3 regions of the Gibbsiella quercinecans genome follow, and region 2 is predicted to be linked to each of the others. Evidence: predicted binding sites of a transcription regulator. Region 2 holds the regulator's gene; each other region holds the start of a gene.

Region 1 (7,437 bases), 660 kb from region 2:
CGACACGCCGCCCTGGGCTGCACGTTTATCCAGGCAGGATTGCAGCGAGAGGATCGGATAAACATCCTCGCCGATCGTGCTGCTGAATTTCTGCAAGTCCGCCAGCGATAATGCTTCCAGCGCTTTCCCCTGGCGAATGGCTTCTACCACCGCTTCGCCGACAATGTGGTGCGCTTCACGGAACGGCACGCCTTTGGCAACCAGATAATCCGCCAGTTCAGTGGCGTTGGCATAGCCTTGCTCCGCCGCTTCCTGGCAACGCGGGCGCTTCACTTGAATACCTTCCAGCACCAGCGCAGCCATTTGCAGGCAGTCCATCCAGGTATCAAGCGCGTCGAACAGCCCTTCTTTGTCTTCCTGCATATCTTTGTTGTACGCCAGCGGCAGGCCCTTCAGCGTCATCATCATCCCCGTCAGCGCGCCCTGCACGCGGCCGCACTTACCGCGGATCAGCTCCAGCGCGTCCGGGTTTTTCTTTTGCGGCATCAGGGAGGAACCGGAGGTCACACGGTCAGAAAGATCGATGAACGCCGCCTCGCCGCTGTTGAAGAAAATCAGGTCTTCGGCAAAGCGCGACAGGTGCACCATGCTGATGGCAGCATTGGACAACAGCTCCAGCACGTGATCGCGATCGGAGACGCTGTCCAGACTGTTGCGGGTGGCGGAAGCAAAGCCCAGCCAGCCGGCCAGCTCTTCGCGGTCGATCGGGTAGGCGGTGCCGGCCAATGCGCCGCAGCCCAGCGGGCTAACGTCAAGGCGTTTCAGCGTGTCCAGCAGGCGGCTTTCATCGCGTGCCAGCATTTCAACGTATGCCAGGCACCAATGCGCGAAAGTCACCGGCTGGGCGCGCTGCATATGGGTATAACCCGGCATGACAGCATCCTGATTGGCTTCGGCCGTTTCCACCAGCGCCTGTTGCAAATGCACAATCGCCTGATGCAGTTCGCCCACCTGTTGCTTGCACCACAGTTTCAGATCGGTCGCGACCTGATCGTTACGGCTGCGGCCAGTGTGCAGCTTTTTGCCCAGATCGCCCACTTTCTCGATCAGCTTCTGCTCCACCCAGCTATGAATATCTTCGGCATCGCTGGTGGTGATGGAATGTGGATCGGCCTGCACTTCCTGCAGCAAATCACCCAGCGCGGCTTCCAGGCGCTGTTGCTCTTCCACCGTCAGCACATTCACGGTCACCAGTGCTTTTGACCAAGCGACGGAACCCGTAATGTCCTGTTCCGCCAGGCGATAGTCAAAACGCAGAGAATCGTTTAATTGTTTGAACCGCTGATCTGCCGCCTGGCTAAACCGCCCGCCCCAAAGTGCCATAATCTACTCCTGAATGTTATGCAAAAGGGCGCAGCACGCTGCGCCCCCGACAATTGACGCCAACTGACGTTATTTTTTCTTCTGTTCGTTCAGCGCACGGATGCGGGAAGACAGCGAGAACAGGCGAATAAAGCCGCCGGCATGGCTGTGATCGTAAACTTCATCTTCACCGAAGGTGGCGAACTCTTCAGAGTACAGGCTGTTGTCGGATTTTTTCTGAATCACGCTAACCTGGCCTTTGTACAGCTTCAACACCACTTCGCCGTTAACATCGGCCGCCAGCGTTGCCGCCGCAGCTTGAATCGAACGGCGCAGCGGCGCGAACCAACGGCCATCGTACACCACGTAGGACATTTCCAGGCCCAACTGTTCGCGCCATTTGAAACTGTCGCGATCCAGCACCAGTTGCTCAACGCCACGCAGCGCGGCAACCATGATGGTGCCCCCTGGGGTTTCATAGCAACCGCGGGATTTGATGCCCACCAGGCGGTTTTCTACGATGTCGATACGGCCGACGCCGTGTTTGGCACCCAGATCGTTGAGTTTAACCAGGCACTGGTACGGGCTGAGTTTTTCACCGTTTACCGCCACCACGTTGCCTTGCTCAACGGTAACCGAAACCTGCTCCGGCTGATCCGGCGCTTCTTGCGGATCGACAGTCCATACCCAGCAATCTTTATTAGATGCATTCCACGGGCTTTCCAGCACGCCGCCTTCGGTGGAGATATGCCATGCGTTTTCATCACGGCTGTAGATTTTTTCCAGCGAAGCGGTCGTCGGGATATTACGCTCTTTCAGGTAATCCAGCAGGGCTTCACGGGAACGCAGGTTCCATTCACGCCATGGCGCCACCACTTTCAGCTGCGGTGCCAGCGCGGTGTAGGTGGTTTCAAAACGCACCTGATCATTACCTTTACCGGTTGCGCCGTGGCACAGCGCGTCAGCGCCTACTTTCAGCGCCAGCTCAACCTGAGCCTTGGCGATAATCGGCCGGGCCATAGAGGTGCCCAGCAGGTAGCTGCCTTCATACAGTGCGCCGGTCTGCAGCACCGGGTAAACGTAGTCGCGGATGAATTCTTCACGCAGATCAACCACGTGGCATTCAGAAGCGCCAGACTGCAGGGCTTTCTTTTCCACCCCGTCCAGATCGCTCGGATCCTGGCCGATGTTGGCCACGAAAGCGACCACTTCACAACCGCCGTAGTTTTCTTTCAGCCAGGGAATGATGGCAGAGGTATCCAGGCCACCGGAGTACGCCAATACGATTTTTTTGATGCCTTGGTCTTGCATGGTTTTATTCCTTGTCGTTCTAAATTTAAGCGAGGATCCGGGTGCCAATCGACACGCCATTAAACAGGGCCGGGAGCTGATCGGCATGACGCCAGCTGGCAATATCCACCGGGCGGCCAAGCGTACGGGCGGCATCCAACGCCGCGTTCACCTTCACCACCATACCATCGGTGATAATCCCTTTCGCAATCAGTTGTTCAGCTTTTTCCGCCGTCATTTCGGCGATACGCTGCCCCTTGCCGTCCAGAATACCGCTAACGTCAGACAGCAGGATGAGATCGGCGCCCAATGTCTCCGCCAGCGCCGTCGCGGCCTGATCGGCGTTGACATTCATCAGTTGGCCTTCGGCCGTGATGCCGATAGAGCTCACTACCGGCAGATAACCGGCGTTCAGTAAGGTATTCAACAGTTGCGGCGAACCCGCCTGGGCTTTGCCCACGTGGCCCAGCTCCGGATCGAACTGGGTGACGCTAACGCTGCCGCCATCGGCCAGGCTCAGGCCAACCGCGTTAATCTGGTATTTCACCGCCCAAGCCAGCAGGGTTTTGTTGGCGGTGCCGGCCAACGCGCCGGTAATAATATCGATCTGGTCGGGCGGCGTGACGCGCAGGCCGTTTTTCTTCACAACCGGCAAAGAAAGCTGCTTCATCAGCTCATCCACCACGCAGCCACCGCCATGGACGATCACCAGCGGGCGCTGATGCTGCTGGCGGTAAACATCCAGCGCGGTAAATAAACGCGCGAGCGCTTCTTCGCTGTCTAATAACACGCCACCTAATTTGATAATTAACGGGTTCATCACGGTTCACATCCCACGCAGTTTTACATTAAAGCAGTGACAGGGTTTCAGGGAACCCAAAACGGATATTTAGGCATTGCACCGCCTGGGCTGCCGCGCCTTTCAACAGGTTGTCTTCCACCGCGACGGCGATCAGGTGCTCGCCCTGCACGGCAAAGCCGATGTCGCAGAACGGCAGCCCCACTACCGCTTTCAACGCCGGCACGCCTTTATCGTACAACCGCACCAGAGGTTTGTCGTCGTAGGCGGCGTGATAAGCCGCCGCCACGTCCTGGGCGGTCACGCCGGCCTGCAGGCGGCAGGTGATGGTTTCAAGAATCCCGCGCGGGAAGTTACCCAAGTGCGGGGTAAAGATGACCGGCACGCCCAGGTGCGCAGCGATTTCCGGCTGGTGCCGGTGAGTGAAGATACCGTAGGGCTGCAGGCTCACTTCGCAAAGGCTGGTGGTCAGGCTGGCCTTGCGCCCTGCGCCGCTGACGCCGCTGGTGGCGTTAATCACCGGCCACTGATCCAGGTTCAGCAGTTGGCCGTCAATCAGCGGCTTCAACGCCAGCTGCGCGGCGGTGGGGTAACAGCCCGGCACGGCGATCAGCTGCGCCTGTTTGATTTTTTCATCTTGCCATTCCGCCAGGCCGTATACCGCCTGCGCCAGCCAGTCTGCATGCTGGTGTTTGAAACCGTAATACTGGCTGTAAAAATCAGCGTCCTGCACGCGAAACGCGCCGGACAGATCGAAGACCACGCAACCCGCCGCCAGAAATTCTGGGGCAATGTCGTGGCTAACTTCATGAGCGGTGGCAAGGAATACAACGTCGATACCCTGGGCCGCTTGCGCGACGTCAACCAGGGGTTGCAGCGGCAGATCGACGATGCCTTTCAACTGGGGATGCAAATCGGAAAGCAACTTTCCTGCATCTGCACTTTGCGCTGAAACCGCTAAAGCGGTTATGTTCATGTGTGGGTGGCGATTCAGGTAAGCCGTGAGCTCAGCTCCGGCATAACCGCTGGCACCAACGATCAGCGTATTCAACATGTGGCCTTTCACCTTCTAAACTTTCAGTGTGGTCGTGTAGACCTCGGTAACAGGGCTTGGCCGCGTTGTTGCGCCGTTCACCCACGAGATGGAGCGTTGATGGATTTATAAACATCCGGGTATCGGGTTCCCTTCCGCTCCAGCTTACTGTATTTTTATTCAAAATAAATGCATGAATATTGATACTATCCTAACTAAAGGCTGTCAACAGTGAAGATGAAATTACCTCCATTTATTGAGCTGTACCGGGCGTTGATCGCCACACCATCGATCAGCGCCACCGATAGCGCCCTCGATCAAAGTAATGAAGCATTAATCAACTTGCTCGCCGGTTGGTTCAGCGATTTAGGCTTCCGCGTTGACGTTGAGCCGGTTCCCGGTTCCCGTAACAAATTCAACCTGTTGGCAAGCATCGGCGAAGGTAGCGGCGGCCTGTTGCTGACCGGGCACTCCGACACGGTTCCTTATGACGATGGCCGCTGGACACGCGATCCCTTCACCCTGACAGAACACGACAACAAGCTGTACGGCCTGGGCACCGCCGACATGAAAGGCTTTTTTGCTTTTATTCTAGATGCGTTGCGCGATATTGATGTGACCAAACTGAATAAACCGCTGTATATTTTGGCGACGGCGGATGAAGAAACCTCCATGGCCGGCGCACGCTATTTTGCCGCCTCCACCCAAATTCGTCCGGACTTCGCCATTATCGGTGAGCCGACTTCGCTGCAACCGGTGCGGGCGCACAAAGGCCATATCTCCAACGCGATTCGCATCGTCGGCCAGTCCGGCCATTCCAGCGATCCGGCGCGCGGCGTAAACGCCATTGATTTGATGCATGAAGCCATCGGCCACCTGATCGATCTGCGCAAAACGCTGCAGGAACGCTACAACAGCCCGTCGTTCGCGGTGACTTACCCCACCATGAACTTTGGCTATATCCACGGCGGCGATGCGGCCAACCGCATCTGCGCCTGCTGCGAAATGCATATGGATATCCGCCCGCTGCCGGGCATGACGTTAGATAATATCAATGAGTTGCTGCACACCGCACTGGCGCCGGTCAGCGAACGCTGGCCCGGCCGCCTGACCATTGACGAACTGCATGCGCCAATCCCCGGCTATGAATGCCCGACGGATCACAAAATGGTCGCCGTAATTGAAAAATTGCTGGGTTCGCGCACCGAGGTGGTCAACTATTGCACCGAAGCGCCTTTCGTACAGCGCGTTTGTCCAACCCTGGTGTTGGGCCCGGGGTCGATCAACCAGGCGCACCAGCCGGATGAATACATCGATACCGCCTTTATCGAACCGACGCGCAAGCTGCTGGGGCAGTTGATCGATCATTTTTGCCACCAATAAATCATGATGAAAGATAGGGGTAATCGTTTATTATCCCTTGTGATTTCGGCACGCTGGCTGGGTGTGATAAGCCATACTGATAACCCGCGTGCCGTAATTAAATTTCAGAAAATACGCAGAATTTGATGTTTTTTTGCTAAAAATAGTGTCAATTGGTAGTTGGACAGAAGCGTGACCAGATAAAACAGGCAATCTTCGCTTGGCACGTGAAATTAACTTACAAACAAAATGAAAAGTCATTTATCCAATAACCTCCAAGTTGCAGCCAGGCAGCAAACGTGTTGCCCGGGCGCTTAGTTTTGCAAGTCACCAGGGCTCCGGCATAACGCCACCACCGCTACAACTTGAAGGATAAAGGGTATACAGAAAACTGGATCAGGGGTTATATGAACGAACAATATTCGGCAATGCGGGGTAATGTGAGTATGCTCGGCAAACTGCTCGGCGAAACCATTAAGGAAGCGCTGGGTGAGCATATTCTCGATCGCGTTGAAACCATCCGTAAGCTTTCCAAATCTTCACGTGCAGGCCATGAAGCACACCGCCAGGAGCTGCTCAATACGCTGCAGAACCTGTCCAACGATGAACTGCTGCCTGTAGCGCGCGCCTTTAGCCAGTTCCTCAATCTGACCAACGTCGCCGAGCAGTACCACAGCATTTCGCCGCACGGTGAAGCCGCCAGCAACCCTGAAGAGCTGGCCAAGCTGTTCACCCGCTTAAAAGATAAAAAGCTCAGCAATAAAGAGCTGCAAAATGCCGTGGATCAGCTTTCCATCGAACTGGTTCTGACCGCGCACCCAACGGAAATCACCCGCCGCACCCTGATTCATAAACTGGTTGAGGTCAACACCTGCCTCGGCCAGCTCGATCACAACGATCTGGCTGACTACGAACGCAATAAAATCATGCGCCGCCTGCGCCAATTGGTGGCCCAAGCCTGGCACACCGATGAAATCCGCAAAAACCGCCCAACGCCGATCGATGAGGCGAAATGGGGGTTTGCGGTGGTGGAAAACAGCCTGTGGGAAGGCGTGCCCGCCTTTTTGCGCGAATTCAACGAGCAGTTGGAAAACTCCATTAATTACAGCCTGCCGGTCGAAGCCGTGCCGGTGCGCTTCACCTCGTGGATGGGCGGCGATCGCGACGGCAACCCAAACGTCACCGCCGAAGTGACCCGCCGCGCGCTGCTGCTAAGCCGCTGGAAAGCCTGCGACCTGTTCCTGCGCGATATCCAGGTGCTGGTATCTGAACTATCGATGACGGAATGTACGCCGGAACTGCGCAAGCTGGCCGGCGGCGATGAGGTGCAGGAACCGTATCGCGAGATCATGAAGCAGATGCGCGCCCAGTTGACCAATACCCTGGCGTACCTGGAAGGCCGCCTGAAAGGCACCAACATCCTGGCGCCGAAAAACCTGCTGGAGCGCAACGATCAGCTGTGGGAACCGCTGTACGCCTGCTACCAATCGCTGCAGGCTTGCGGCATGGGCATCATTGCCAATGGTCAGCTGCTGGATACATTGCGCCGCGTGCGCTGCTTCGGTGTGCCGCTGGTGCGCATTGATGTGCGCCAGGAAAGTACCTGCCATACCGAAGCTATCGCCGAAATCACCCGCTATCTGGGGCTGGG
Region 2 (7,437 bases):
CAGCCTGTTCGGCCAGGAATGCCATCGGGTTGCATTCATACAACAGGCGCAGCTTGCCTTTTGGGTGGCTGGCGGTGCTGGGGTATATGTAAATACCGCCTTTCAGCAGGTTGCGATGGAAGTCGGCAACCAGTGAGCCGATATAGCGTGAGGTATAAGGACGTAACGTCGCTTCATCCTGTTCCTGGCAGTATTTGATGTATTTCTTCACGCCGAGAGGGAACTTGATGTAGTTGCCTTCGTTGATGGAATACATATTGCCGGTGTCCGGGAATTGCACCCGTTCGTGTGAGAGGCAGAACACCCCCAACGACGGATCGTAGGTGAAAGCATGAACGCCGTGGCCGGTAGTGTAGACCAGCATGGTTGAAGAACCATAGACCACGTAACCGGCTGCGACCTGGCGGTTGCCGGGTTGCAGGAAATCTTCTTCGGTGACGGGAGTGCCCACAGGCGTTACACGCCGGTAAATAGAGAAAATAGTACCGACAGAGACGTTAACATCAATATTTGATGAACCGTCCAAAGGATCCATAAGCACGACATATTTGCCGTTTTCTGCACGCTCGCCGTCGAAAATAACGATCTCGTCTTCTTCTTCAGAAGCGATGCCGGCCACTTCGCCGCGCGCTTTTAATGCTGCCTTCAGTTTTTCATTCGCGTACAGATCCAGCTTCATCTGGACTTCACCCTGTACGTTTGAAACGCCGCTGGTGCCGAGGATATCCACCAGGCCCGCTTTATTGATGTCGCGGTGGATAATCTTGGCGCCCAACTTGATGGCGGAGAGTAACGCAGTCAGCTCACCGGTGGCGTGAGGAAAGTCGTGTTGTTTCTCGACGATAAATTCGCCTAACGTTTTCATGACACATTCCCTGAATCGACAGATGGACAGCGATTTGGTAACAAACCGCTTACGTTTTCTTCAGCAGTGTAGCCCAAAGCGAAACGCTATTCATAGGCAAATCCATTTCTTCTGGACTAATCTGAGGGTTAGAATAAGCGCTAATTCGACGTCACTAAATGAGAAACCTATGCGCATTCACATTCTTGGGATCTGTGGCACCTTTATGGGGGGGTTGGCGATGCTGGCCCGCTCGTTGGGGCATGAGGTCACCGGCTCAGACGCTAACGTCTACCCGCCAATGAGCACGCTACTGGAGAACCAGGGAATCGATCTCATTCAGGGTTACGATCCGGCCCAGTTGGATCCCGCTCCCGATCTGGTGATCATCGGTAATGCCATGACGCGCGGCAATCCTTGCGTGGAAGTGGTGTTGGAACAGGGGATCCCGTATGTTTCCGGGCCGCAGTGGCTGCACGATTATGTGCTGCGCGATCGTTGGGTGCTGGCGGTGGCGGGCACCCATGGCAAAACCACCACGGCAGGCATGGCGACCTGGATCCTGGAAGCGTGTGGCTATCAACCGGGGTTTGTCATTGGCGGCGTACCGGGCAACTTTGAGGTTTCTGCACGTTTGGGCGACAGTCCGTTCTTTGTGATCGAAGCCGATGAGTATGACTGTGCGTTCTTCGACAAACGATCGAAGTTTGTGCATTACTGCCCGCGGACCCTGATCATGAACAACCTGGAGTTTGATCACGCCGATATCTTTGACGATCTGAAAGCGATCCAGAAACAGTTCCACCACCTGGTGCGCCTGGTGCCGGGCAAAGGCCGGATCATTGTGCCGGAGAATGACGCGCACCTGAAGCAGGTGATGGCGATGGGCTGTTGGAGCGAGCAGGAGCTGGTCGGGGAAGATGGCACTTGGCACGCACGTAAGCTAACGCCAGACGCCAGCCATTATGAAGTGTTGCTCGACGGTGAAAAAGTGGGGGAGGTCAAATGGGCCTTGGTGGGCGAGCATAATATGCACAATGGTCTGATGGCGATCGCCGCCACCCGGCATGTAGGCGTGTTGCCGGCCGATGCCTGCCGTGCGTTGGGGGATTTCATCAACGCCCGCCGCCGGCTGGAACTGCGTGGTGAAGCCAATGGCGTGACCGTCTATGACGATTTTGCCCATCACCCAACCGCCATTCTTGCCACCCTGGCGGCTTTGCGTAGTAAGGTCGGCGGCACGGCGCGCATTTTGGCGGTGCTGGAGCCACGTTCCAACACCATGAAAATGGGCATCAGCAAGAATGAACTGGCGCCGTCATTGGGGCGCGCTGACGAAGTGTTCCTGTTCCAGCCGCACCATATTCCGTGGCAGGTTGCCGAAGTGGCGGAAGCCTGCGTGCAGCCGGCGCACTGGAGCGCCGATCTGGATACGCTGGTGGACATGATCGTAAAAACCGCTCAGCCTGGCGACCATATACTGGTGATGAGCAACGGCGGTTTTGGCGGTATCCACGATAAGCTGCTGGCGGCGCTGGCGAAAAAAGCCGAGCTGAAAGCGCATTATTGATTGCCGCAGGCTCCAAACTGATGAAACCGCCATTCCGGCGGTTTTTTTATGCTCTGCAGGCCCTGTTTTTGCCGTCCACCGCATCTGCCCAAGTGATTTACGCGCATAAAAAAGCCCCCGCGAGCGGGGGCAAAGGGGTTCGTCGGATAGGACGACGAGTTTTTTCTAGGAAACCCGGGGTGGTTTTTTTGTGCAATAGCCGGGAGGAGCCGGCTATTGCTACCATGGCGACTACTTGTAGATTTCGGCCGTAGCGTGCCAGTTGCCGTTTTCGTTCGCTTCGATAATGCGGTAGGCGGTTGCGCCTTGCTTATCGGCTTTTTCAGAAAGTGCCTGGCGTACATCGGAAGGCGCGCCGATGATGCTGCCTACGCTGATGGTGCCGATTGATTGCAGGGTTTCTGCCTGTTGGTTATTAACCAGGGTGGCGGCTGACGCACCGAAAGCCAACATGGATAAGGCGCTGAGCGCTAAAACGGTAGCTTTAATTTTCATTTCTAACCTCACTGTATTCTCGGATCCATTCACATAGCTTGTGATCCACATCGTGGAAATGAGTATACATCTAGTAACCTTGAAAATTAATAGCAAGCTAACGATATGCAATAAGGCTTTTTTATTAACATTCGCGTGATAATAATCAGAAAGAATAAAAACTGAACACTAAATAACCATTCCATGTTAAAAGCATGTGATTTCAATAGACTGGTAACTTTTGATTAAACGTGCGTAACAATCAGATCGGTAAAGGGTGGGGGAATGGCTTTTATGGGGAACAGGAAAAGGGCGTGCGGCGAGGTTGACGAGTGGGTAAATACAAGAACGCGGCTCACACCGCGTTTTTTGCTGCCCTGTGGCGCTATAATTCCTGTTCGAACAGCGCCAGGATAGCTTCGAATAGCTGATGGGCGGTAAAATTACTGGCAGGCGTCACGAAAATAGTGTCATCACCAGCGATGGTGCCAAGGATGCCTTCCGATTTGCCGAGTGAATCAAGCAGGCGGGCGATCAGCTGCGCAGCGCCGGGGCTGGTGTGGATAACCACCAAGGCATCATTATGATCGACATCCAGCACCAAATTTTTCAGCGGGCTGGTGGTGGTCGGTACACCAAGCTCCGCGGGAAGGCAGTACACCATTTCCATTTTGGCATTGCGCGTGCGTACGGCGCCGAACTTTGTCAGCATACGCGATACCTTGGACTGGTTGATATTTTCGAAACCTTCTTCTTGCAGCGCTAAAACGATCTCGCCCTGAGAGCTGAATTTTTCTTCTTTCAATAACGCTTTGAACGCTTTGATCAGATCTTCCTGCTTTGCGGGATTACGCATTTTGCACCGTGGAATGTTGAGAGACAGAAGCCATTATTATGCATTTATATGCATTTTTATGCAATAAGGGGACGGTGGAATGTGGGGTTGCATGGCATGGCGAGCGTGGAGCGCGCTATTCTAGCAGTATCGGCCGCGGATGAATATGCCTTTTGGCGCGGAGGCCACACCACTCAAAAAGTGAACAAAATGTTATAGAAGTGATATTATTGTGATGTAAAGGAAGGGTGTAATGTGGCGTTCGGACCAGCCTGCGTGTGATTTAACACGTATTATTTCTGGTTAATGCGTGCTATGCCCTTAATGCGTAAGTGATTTCATCTAGAATGGAAGTCATGTTCTGCTTCCATCGTGTTTGAGCCTCTTAAACCCTATAGTTAAGAGATTGTTTTTACAAGCGTAATAAATTAAGGTTCGCACCCCATGAATTCACGGCGCTTTTATATTTAAGATAATAAAGGAGTATAGGATGAAAGTTGCAGTTCTCGGTGCTGCTGGCGGTATCGGCCAGGCCCTCGCCCTTCTACTCAAGACCCAACTTCCTTCAGGTTCTGAACTCTTTCTGTACGACATTGCTCCTGTCACCCCAGGCGTGGCCGTTGATCTCAGCCATATCCCTACGCCGGTCAGCATCAAAGGCTTCTGCGGTGAAGATGCCACTCCGGCGCTGCAGGGGGCGGACGTGGTGCTGATTTCCGCCGGTGTGGCACGTAAGCCGGGGATGGACCGTTCCGACCTGTTTAATGTTAATGCCAGCATTGTGCGCAACCTGATCGCGCAGGCGGCAAAAACCTGCCCGCAAGCCTGTATCGGCGTTATTACTAACCCGGTGAATACCACGGTGCCGATTGCGGCCGAAGTGTTGAAGAATGCCGGGGTGTATGACAAGCGCAAGCTGTTCGGCGTCACCACGCTGGACGTCATCCGTTCCAACACCTTTGTGGCGGAGCTGAAAGACAAACAGCCGGAAACACTGGAGGTGCCTGTTATCGGTGGCCATTCCGGCGTGACCATTCTGCCGCTGCTTTCGCAAATTCCTGGCGTTAGCTTCAGCGAGCATGAAGTGGAAGCCCTGACCAAACGTATCCAGGATGCGGGTACCGAAGTGGTGGAAGCCAAAGCTGGCAGCGGCTCGGCAACCTTGTCGATGGGCCTGGCCGCGGCACGCTTTGCGCTTTCCCTGGTGCGCGCCATGAATGGTGAAAAGGGGGTGGTGGAATGTGCTTACGTTGAGGGCGATGGTGAATATGCCCGCTTCTTCGCGCAACCACTGCTGCTGGGTAAAGACGGTATCGAACAATATCAGGCTATCGGGCCGTTGAGCGCTTATGAGCAAAACGCGCTGGACGATATGCTGGACGTGTTGCGTAAAGATATCGAACTGGGCGAGAAGTTTATCCACAACGCCTGATCCCCTGCCTTTAACCGCATAATGTAGCCGCCGGTATGAAACCGGCGGTTTTTTTATTTCTTTTTGCACTCACTGCTTGATACGGCTCTTCCGATCCAGCAAGCGGTTGGTTTGTGGATCAAAATAGCGGCTTGGCCAGATCTCCGCCGGATGCACCTCCAGCGCTTCGGCGATCAGCCATTCGCCTTTTGGCCACGGCCGCGATAGCGCATTCGCCAGGGTGGAAGAACACAGGCCAGCCTTGCGCGACACCGCCGCCAGAGTGGTGCCTTTTTTACGTAATGCCGCAATAACATCCGCTGGGTGCCAGTCAGGTTTCCTTGAATTCATGTTTACATTCCTTTTTTGGTTAGCCAAAGTCATGTTAGTGGTATAAATAAACTGTATAACTTAAACGTTTTCATCAATTAAAACGTTTATACAGAAACCAGAATACCATTAAATTTTCTGGAAAATATCTAAATAGTTTCTGAAATTTTTTCGCTACACTATCGTCAGAGAACATGGCTATGAAAAATGAGTGGTTTGCTGCCAAGGAACTTATAGGCGTTGCGGGGTTACCTTCTTCACCACAAGGAATTAATTTGATGGCCCGTCGTGAAGGTTGGGTTAGCCGTCGCCGCAAAGGTGTTCAGGGAAAGGCGCTGGAGTATCATGTAGATAGCCTGCCGAAAGATGCCCGCCACCTTTTGTTACTGAAAGAAGAACCTGCGAGTTACGATCTGGATCGCAAAGATCCGCTGGTGGTTTGGGTTGAGTACTATTGGCACATGTCAGAGGGCGAACGCGAAAAGGTGTTGGCATTCCTGATGCGTGAAGGGATAGGCAACCTGTTAAAACGCATCAGCGGGGAAAATAACGCCGGGGAAGAGGCATAGGCCCGGGCTGCGGGCCTATGAAAACTGACGGCCGTATTACGTTCTTAATGGTTTCTCTGTACCGCCATATGCGCCAGGCCTTCCAACGCCTGGCGGTATGGCGATGCCGGTAAAACCTGCAGGGCGGCGATAGCTTTGTCGGCTTCTTCCTCTGCACGCAGACGGGTATATTCCAACGAGCCGCATTGCTGCATGGCTGCCAAGACCGGCTCCAGCAGATGGCGGCCGTTGCCTTGCTCAATCGCCTCGCGGATGAGCGCCGCCTGCTCGCTGTTGCCATGGTGCATGGCATGCAGCAGTGGTAGCGTCGGTTTCCCTTCGTTAAGATCGTCACCGGTGTTTTTGCCCAGCGTGGCGCCATCGGCGCTGTAATCGAGCAGATCGTCGATCAGTTGGAACGCGGTGCCCAGGTATCTGCCGTAATCGCGCAGGCTGTTTTCTTCGGCTTCGCTGGCGCCCGCCAAAATCGCGGAAGACTGGGCAGCGGCTTCAAACAGGCGCGCGGTTTTGCTGTAGATCACCCGCATATAGCTTTCTTCGGTAATATCGGGATCGTGGACGTTCATTAACTGCAGCACTTCCCCTTCGGCGATGACGTTGACCGCTTCCGACATCAGCGCCAGCACGCGCAAGGATTCCAGGCTGGTCATCATCTGGAAAGCGCGGGTATAAATGAAATCGCCGACCAGCACGCTGGCGGCGTTGCCGAAAGCGGCGTTGGCGGTGGCTTTGCCGCGGCGCATGTCGGATTCATCTACTACATCGTCGTGTAATAGGGTGGCGGTGTGGATGAATTCAATCAGCGCAGCGACGGTAACGTGCTTGTTGCCTTCATACTGCAGTGCCCGTGCCGCCAACACGGCGATCATCGGGCGAATGCGCTTACCGCCGCCGCTGATGATGTAATAGCCAAGCTGATTGATGAGCGTGACTTCGGAATTCAACTGTTCGAGAATGATTGCGTTCACGTCCGCCATATCTTGCGCGGTTAAATCGGTAATTTGTTCTGGTTTCATTGTATTTTTTTCAGCTGTGTTTCTCTTCACAGCGATCAGATCGCTGTTCACATCGGTGCATGGCGGTAACTGTTTCCTGATTGTACTTGAAAAACGCCCCAGATAAATGCCACGAAAGAAACTGTGTTTTTTTTCTTCTTTTTTCTACTTCAGGCCTGATTCTGCTCTTGTCATGCGCGGGATTATTGCGTAGAATTCGCGCCCTATTGTGAATATTTATAGCGCGCTCTGTACTGAACAGTTAAGCACGCGGAAAGCGGAGTTTTATATGTACGCGGTTTTCCAAAGTGGTGGTAAACAACACCGAGTAAGCGAAGGTCAGACCGTTCGCTTGGAAAAGCTGGACATCGCAACTGGTGAAGCGGTTGAGTTTGACCAGATTCTGATG
Region 3 (7,437 bases), 1.1 Mb from region 2:
AGTAGAAGCGGTTGCCCTGGAATTTGGCCAGCGCCTGGGCCAGCGAGTGCACCGTGCGGCCGTATTTCAGATCGCCCACCATCGCGATGTTGATGTTGTTCAGGCGGCCCTGGGTTTCCTGGATGGTGAACAGATCCAGCAGCGTTTGCGTTGGGTGCTGGTTGGCGCCGTCGCCGGCGTTAAGCACCGGGATACCGCCGGCGAATTCAGACGCCAGGCGCGCGGCCCCTTCCTGCGGATGGCGCATCACGATGGCGTCGACGTAGGTGCTGATGACCGAGATGGTGTCGGCGAGCGTTTCGCCTTTTTTGCCCAGCGAGGTGTTGCTGCTGTCGGAAAAGCCGACCACCGACGCGCCCAGGCGCTGGATGGCGGTTTCGAACGACAGACGGGTGCGGGTCGAGGCTTCGAAGAAACAGCTGGCGATCACTTTGTGGCGCAGCAGCTCCGGCTGTGGGGTGGCTTTCAGGCGGGCGGCGGTGCGCAGCGCCAGCTCCAGCTCCTCGCGGCTGAGATCGTTAATAGAGATGATATTCTTATGATACAGCGGGTTGGCCATTTTCACTCTCCTCGACTCGTGCCCGTGGCGCTGGGCGTGTTGAACAAACTGTCTTTTTCAGGCAAAAAAAAGCCCCTCAACGAGGGGCTTGAAGCGATCGGTTTAGCCACAGGAGAAATAACGGCAGCAGGCCGCCGAACGGCAGCCGGTTTTGTCGGTTATGGCGAACAAAACACACGCTGATAGTCATACTTTCTCCTGGCAAATTGTCGCGCATTATACGCATGCTTTTCGCGACTGCAAGCGCTAAAGCGCGCATTTTTGCCCACGAGCAAACGATTGGCTCCGATTTTACTCACCTTAACGAATACAACAGCACCCGGCGCGCGGCTGGGTTATTTACTGACGCGATCGTAGTAGACCATATCGGCATTCAGGCCCTGCTGGTAGCCTTTAACGTTATCGCGCAGCGCCACTTCGGTTTTGGCCTGATCGATAAACACATAAGGTGAGCTGCGTTGCAGCGCCTGCTGTAGTTCAGTATACAACGCGGTGCGCTTAGCCGGATCGGCCTCGGCCACCGCGGCCAGCGTTTGCTTGTTCAACTGCGGGATCTGCCAGCCGTTCAAACCGGCGACCGTGCTGGCCTTGCCGTCGTTATAGGCAAAGGCGCTGGCGTTGGAATGGGCGTCGAAATAGTCCGGTATCCACAGGCGGATGGCGGCCTGGTGCTGCCGGGCGCGCACCCGCGCATACACCTGGCTGCCGGCGGCCGGCAGCAGTTCGACCTTCACACCACCCGCGGCGAAGCTGGCCTGCAAGGCTTCGGCAATGGTGATGAACGGCGGTTTGTTTTCTACGTCCAGCGTGAAGGCGGCGTGGGTGATGCCGGCTTTAGCCAGGATGGCCTTGGCTTTGGCCGGATCGAAACTGAATGGATTATCTTCCAGCGCGCCGGGCATACCGATCGGCAAGAAGCTTTGGTGAACGAAATACTGGCCCTTCAGCAGATCCCGGGTGATGCCTTGGTAATCCACCAGGTAGCGCGCCGCTTCCCAGAACGCCGGGTTTTTCAGCAGCGGATTAGCGGTGTTGCCGGTGTTGAACGCCAGATAGTTAAGTTCGGCAGAGGGGATCTCCAGCACCTTGATCCCCGGCTGGCTCTTCAGCGCGATGGTTTGATCCGGCCCCAGTTCGCGGGCGATGTCGGCGTCGCCCTGCTGGATGAGCAGGCGGCGGGTGGCGGGATCCGGCACGTTTTTAATGATGATGCTGTGCAGCAGCGGCTTGCTGCCTGTGGTGGTCGGGTTGGCATCCAGCACAATCGCCTGGTGCGGCTGGTAAACGCGCATAGTGAACGGGCCGCTGCCGGCCGAGTGCATTTTCAGCCAGGCATTGCCGTAGTCGCCGCTTTTCACGTTGTGCTGCACGGTTTTGCTGTCGACGATGGAGGCAATCGGCGTGGAAAGGATATTCAGCGCCACCGCCGGGCTGACATCGGCGATCCAGCGCAGTTGCACCGTGTGTTGGTCGATTTTCGTTAACTGCGCGTCAATGTTATCTGGCTGCCAACCCAGCACGTTGAGGATAAACGCCGGGGATTTATTCATCTTCACCGCGCGGCTATAGGAGAAGATCACGTCGTCGGCGGTCAATGGGTTGCCGGAGGTGAAAACCGCCTGCGGGCGTAGCTTGACGGTTAATGTTTTCGCCGCCGCGTCCGCCTGCCAGCTTTCCGCCAGCACCGGTGTGATTTTAGCCGGGGCGTCGCGATCGGCCTGGACCAGCCGTTGGTAAAGGCTGGGAATGGTTTGGATGCTGGACAGTTCGTTGGCTTCGGCCGGATCGAGGCTGACGATATCATCAAGCGATTGCGCCACCACTAACGTGGTGGGCGGCGTGGCGGCCAGCGCATGGGCGGAAAGGCCGGCCAGGATCAACAGAAGCAGCGTTTTGGCTTTCATAGATGAATATCCCCTGAATGCTGTGCAGAGTGCGCAGTAAGACGTTTTTTTTATCATTGGGTTACCCGGCGGCCTGGCGGCCGCATCCCACGGTAGGATTTTGCTCCGTGTCTGGCAAAGGCCAAACGGGTATTTAATATGCCAAAAAGCGATAACGCCTGGGCTGGGGAGTGGGCAGGGCAGTGGTGAACGGGGTACGGGCCTGGCCCGCACCCCGCCAAAGGGGGTTACAGCGTTTGGCTTAGCGTCGCGACCATCACCGCTTTGATGGTGTGCAGGCGGTTTTCCGCCTGATCGAACACCACGCTGTGTTCGGATTCAAACACCTCGTCGGTGACTTCCATGCCGCCGTGCAGGCCGTACTGTTCCGCCATCTGTTTGCCAATGGTGGTTTTATCGTCGTGGAACGCCGGCAGGCAGTGCAGGAATTTCACCGCCGGGTTGCCGGTCTGCTGCACCATGGCCATGTTCACCTGATAAGGCCGCAACTGCTGGATGCGCTCCTGCCAGGCTTCTTTCGGTTCGCCCATGGATACCCACACATCGGTATACAGGAAGTCCACGCCTTTCACGCCGATGGCAATCTCATCCGTCAGGGTGATTTTGCCGCCGGTCTGCTGCGCCAGCGCCTGGCACTCGGCAACCAGTTCGGCTTCCGGCCAGCAGGCTTTCGGCGCCACCAGGCGCAGGTCCATCCCCACCAGCGCCGCGGCTTCCATCAGGGTGTTGCCCATGTTATTGCGGGCGTCGCCGATATAGGCGAACTTGACGTCCGCCAGGGTTTTGCCCGGCAGGTGTTCCTGCACGGTGAGCAGATCCGCCAGCAGTTGGGTCGGGTGGAACTCGTTGGTCAGGCCGTTCCACACCGGCACGCCGGCATAGTGCGCCAGGGTTTCCACCAGTTCCTGGCCGTAGCCGCGGTATTGAATACCGTCGTACATGCGGCCAAGCACGCGCGCGGTGTCTTTCATGGATTCCTTATGGCCGATCTGGCTGCCGCTTGGGCCGAGGTAGGTCACCTGGGCGCCTTGATCGTATGCGGCAACTTCGAAAGAGCATCGGGTGCGGGTTGAGTCTTTTTCGAAGATGAGCGCGATATTTTTACCCTGCAGGTGGCGGGTTTCCTGGCCCTGTTTTTTCGCCTGTTTCAGATCGGCTGCCAGCTTAAGCAGCGCCAGGATCTCGGCGGGAGTGAAATCCATTAACCTTAAGAAATGACGTTTATAAAATGGGTTCATCGTGCTCATATCCGGGTATCCCTGCAGTTCGAGTTGAATTAAAATTCACTTTATATGTATGAATATTCAATTTCAACCCCGGGATGGAAATCTTTCACGTTTATCGTGCAGCGGCGGCGGCGGTGTGGGAAAATAGCGCCAATAACGGCCATTTGACTTGAGGATATAGGCATGGCAAACCGCGCATTGCTGGAAGAACAACGTGAAGAAACCCGCCTGATCATCGAAGAACTGCTGGATGACGGCAGCGATCCTGATGCGCTCTATACCATCGAGCATCACCTTTCCGCTGAAAAGTTCGAGGTGCTGGAACAGGCTGCGGTTGAGGCGTTTAAGCTGGGCTACGAAGTGACCGATGCCGAAGAGCTGGAAGGGGAAGATGGCGTCTTGCTGATGTGCTGCGACGTGATCAGTGAACTTGGCCTGAATGCTGATGCTATCGATCAACAGGTGGAACAGCTGGTGCAGTTGGCCGAGAAAATCGGCGTCAACTACGACGGTTGGGGCACTTACTTCGAAGATCCGAACGGTGAAGACGGCGAGGATGACGAAGACGGCGATTTCATCGACGAAGACGACGACGGCAAACGCCACTGATTACCGCCGAGGCTTTCAGGCATCAGGCCGTGCGCCCGGTGCCTGAAGGGTAAAACATTATCCTGTGGGCCGGCCAGCGCCGGCCTTTGCTAACCCCGATGACATACCAATCACTTTTAACACCCATTCTGAACTTCCTGCATTGTGAAACCCCAGACGCCTGGATTGCCGCCGCGCGCCGCCCGGAAAACCTGCGCCTGCTGCTGACCGACCATATGGTGTGCGAGCTGAAAGCGGCGCAGACCGGCATGTGGCTGATCCGCCGCTATGTGGCGGACAAACAGGGCGGGGACGCGCTGCTGGCATTGCTGAAGCCTTACGAGGCCTTTGTACACGAAGAGCAGGGCGAGCCGGAAACCCTGTTCCGCCAGAGCAATTTCACCAAGAAGATCCTGCCGAAAAACGGCTCGGCCTACGGGCAGGATCTGGTGGATAAGATGGTGCTGCTGATTAAAGAAGAGCTGCATCATTTTTCCCAGGTGTTGGGCATTATGCAGGCGCGGCAGATCCCGTATCGTAAAATCACCGCCAGCCGTTATGCCAAGGGAATGATCCGCGAAGTGCGCACCCACGATCCGGCGACGCTGATCGATAAACTCATCTGCGGCGCCTATATCGAAGCGCGTTCCTGCGAGCGCTTTGCCCGGCTGGCGCCGCACCTGGACGATGAGTTGAACCGCTTTTATGTTTCGCTGCTGCGTTCTGAAGCGCGCCACTATCAGGATTATCTGGCGCTGGCGCAGCAGATTGCCGGTGAGGATATCAGCGAGCGCGTTGCGCATTTCGGGCGGCTGGAGGCACAGCTTATTCTGGCGCCGGACAGCGAGTTCCGTTTTCACAGCGGCGTGCCGGCGGGGGCTGATGGCCGGGCGCTGGGTTAACGCCGGCTTACATACCCTGTCATGCTGTTTGCGTGTTGTCCGTACCTATTCTGGCCGCTGTGCCAGAATAGGCAGTGGTGCTGCCTACAACGCGAATTATTTTGGCTAAAGCTACCCGGAAATAGGGATGATAATTAATTAACGGTTTTAAACGCCCGGCTAATTTATTGTTTAATAGTATAATGTTTATTTTTAATGGGATTATTCTTAATATCGCCGCGAGTGGGTATATTTATCAGGGGTGAAATCGGTGGAATGAGACATTGTCTATGGTACGATACCCCTACAGGGACATATTGTTACGGTACTATCAATGAATATCTCAAAAGGGAAATCCAACTATTTAAAGGGCATTGCGATTATATTAATGCTGGCCCACCATCTTTTTTCTTTTCCTGAACGAATCAGCCCCGAGGTATCAATAAATTACATAGGAATACTGCCAGGTACCGATATGTATATTGAAACCTATCTTGGCTTGTTTGGGCGCATCTGCGTTGCGATGTTTTTATTCCTTTCTGGCTATGGTTTTTCTTTACGGAGAGAAGTCTCCGCTAAATATATTTTCGGTAAGTTGAAAAGTCTCTATATTAGCTATTGGCTGGTTATTTTTATTTTTGTGCCAATCGGGATAATATTTTATCCTGGCCCGACTTTCTCAACGTCAATCACCACATTTATTGAAAACCTGATCGGGATAAAATCCACCTACAATGGTGAGTGGTGGTTCTTTAGGCTTTACGTATTGTATCTGCTTTCTCTGCCGTTATTGATTAAACTGAATAACTATACATTATTGTTGGTTATGTTATTGGCTGCGGGTATTGGCAAGGTCTTAACCAGTCATGATTTGGCGCCGTTGTTTATCAGCGATTACTTTGTCTGGCTACTGCCATTTGGCCTTGGCATGGTCTTTGGCCGCGCGAATGACTTTCCTAAGAACGCGTTAATCGCAAAGGTTCTGAATAAGATCGAAACCACGCCGGCTATTTGGCTGTTTCTCCTGACGGCGATTGCTTTCATCTTATTGAAGAACCTGGGCTTGATCCTCGCAACGCCGTTATTTATTAGTGCGTTGATGAAGTCCTCTGAAAAAATAAATGCAACGTTGTATGGCGTTGTCGATGCGCTTGGCCGGCACTCAATGTATATGTGGCTTACCCACAGTTTTTATTGTTACCACTTTGCGCAGAAAGCGATTTTCTACCCGATGTATACGCCATTAATACTCATGCTATTGATCGCGGTTTCATATCTGACCAGCGTTGTGCTGGCCCATATTGAACGCATGATCAAAAGGCCGTTCGTGGCCAACATGGATACCGCAGGTTGAACATCAGCCGTTGTGAGCCATCGCCAGGAGTGCCGGGTTAGGCTGTTTAGCCTAACCGGCAGAAATCACGCTCCCGAGAGGCACTGGGGCTTCAGCGCGGGGAGCGTGCTCTTTGAAGGCTACAGCGTTTTCAGCATCGTGACTTCGCAGTCGCTGTGCCCGGTGGTGCCCATGGCGTGATCGATATGCGCAAAGCCCAGGTGCTGATACAGGGCGATGGCCTGCGTCAGGCTGGCGGTGGTTTCCAGGTAACAGCGGCGGAACCCCTGTTCACGGGCAAAGTCCAGCGCCTGCAGCGCCAGGCGTTTTGCCAGGCCTTTGCCGCGCAGCACCGGCAGAAAGTACATCTTTTGCAATTCGCACACGTCAGGCTCGCCGCCCTGTAACGGCGCCACGCCGCCGCCGCCGGCAACCCGCCCGTCGATCTCAACCACCCAGTAGGCGCTGCGCGGCCGACTGTAGAGCTGATAGAGCGTGTCCAGATCGGGATCGGAAACGGTATAGCCTTTATCCGCCGTCAGGCCGTGCTCGGCGGAAACGTCGCGAATGACTTGAGCAATAGCGGCATTGTCTGCTGCCGTAATCGGGCGCACCCGCAGGCGCGTAGAGATTGCTGTGGTCATATCTTTATACTCACTTGCCAATAATCGTGAAAACCTGTCGCGATGGCAGGGCAAAACACGCCGGGGCCGCGCCCAAGCGTGTTCTACTATAGCAATGCTTTGTAATAACATTGAAACCCGGCCGGATGCAATGGCGGCAAGCCGCCGCCGTGGGCCAGGCTCTCTGCTGATGCTAACCGTTGCCCCGCACCCTAAACGGATGAAGGGCAACGGTGCGGCTTACAGGGCGGCGATGGTCGCCTGTTGTTCCTGCAGTTTCACTTTGCCTTCCTTGCAGGCCGCCAGACGATCGCGCTCTTTAT

The links. The regulator ArgR, encoded in region 2, controls arginine synthesis, uptake and breakdown. The targets are predictions, from matches to a motif close to ANTGAATAAAAATACANT.
Region 1: a site for ArgR is predicted at 4,592-4,609, ahead of argC (N-acetyl-gamma-glutamyl-phosphate reductase). Genes of this name have one in related genera too.
Region 3: a site for ArgR is predicted at 3,734-3,751, ahead of argF (ornithine carbamoyltransferase). Genes of this name have one in related genera too.

The regions. Positions count from the first base shown of each region.
Region 1 covers NZ_CP014136.1:2,694,094-2,701,530, reverse strand. Annotated here, with positions in the region: gene argH (argininosuccinate lyase) at 1-1,323, opposite strand, end outside; gene ACN28Q_RS12500 (argininosuccinate synthase) at 1,393-2,613, opposite strand; gene argB (acetylglutamate kinase) at 2,639-3,415, opposite strand; gene argC (N-acetyl-gamma-glutamyl-phosphate reductase) at 3,441-4,445, opposite strand; gene argE (acetylornithine deacetylase) at 4,662-5,807, shown strand; gene ppc (phosphoenolpyruvate carboxylase) at 6,194-7,437, shown strand, end outside.
Region 2 covers NZ_CP014136.1:2,032,657-2,040,093, reverse strand. Annotated here, with positions in the region: gene fbp (class 1 fructose-bisphosphatase) at 1-865, opposite strand, end outside; gene mpl (UDP-N-acetylmuramate:L-alanyl-gamma-D-glutamyl-meso-diaminopimelate ligase) at 1,035-2,414, shown strand; gene yhcN (peroxide/acid stress response protein YhcN) at 2,646-2,909, opposite strand; gene argR (transcriptional regulator ArgR) at 3,274-3,744, opposite strand; gene mdh (malate dehydrogenase) at 4,214-5,155, shown strand; gene ACN28Q_RS09475 (helix-turn-helix domain-containing protein) at 5,225-5,485, opposite strand; gene ACN28Q_RS09470 (DNA-binding protein) at 5,665-6,033, shown strand; gene ispB (octaprenyl diphosphate synthase) at 6,078-7,049, opposite strand; gene rplU (50S ribosomal protein L21) at 7,318-7,437, shown strand, end outside.
Region 3 covers NZ_CP014136.1:3,089,710-3,097,146, forward strand. Annotated here, with positions in the region: gene pyrB (aspartate carbamoyltransferase) at 1-559, opposite strand, end outside; gene ACN28Q_RS14380 (hypothetical protein) at 596-742, shown strand; gene ACN28Q_RS14385 (ABC transporter substrate-binding protein) at 895-2,463, opposite strand; gene argF (ornithine carbamoyltransferase) at 2,691-3,710, opposite strand; gene rraB (ribonuclease E inhibitor RraB) at 3,873-4,298, shown strand; gene miaE (tRNA isopentenyl-2-thiomethyl-A-37 hydroxylase MiaE) at 4,397-5,179, shown strand; gene ACN28Q_RS14405 (acyltransferase family protein) at 5,493-6,512, shown strand; gene ACN28Q_RS14410 (GNAT family N-acetyltransferase) at 6,632-7,105, opposite strand; gene ACN28Q_RS14415 (valine--tRNA ligase) at 7,355-7,437, opposite strand, start outside.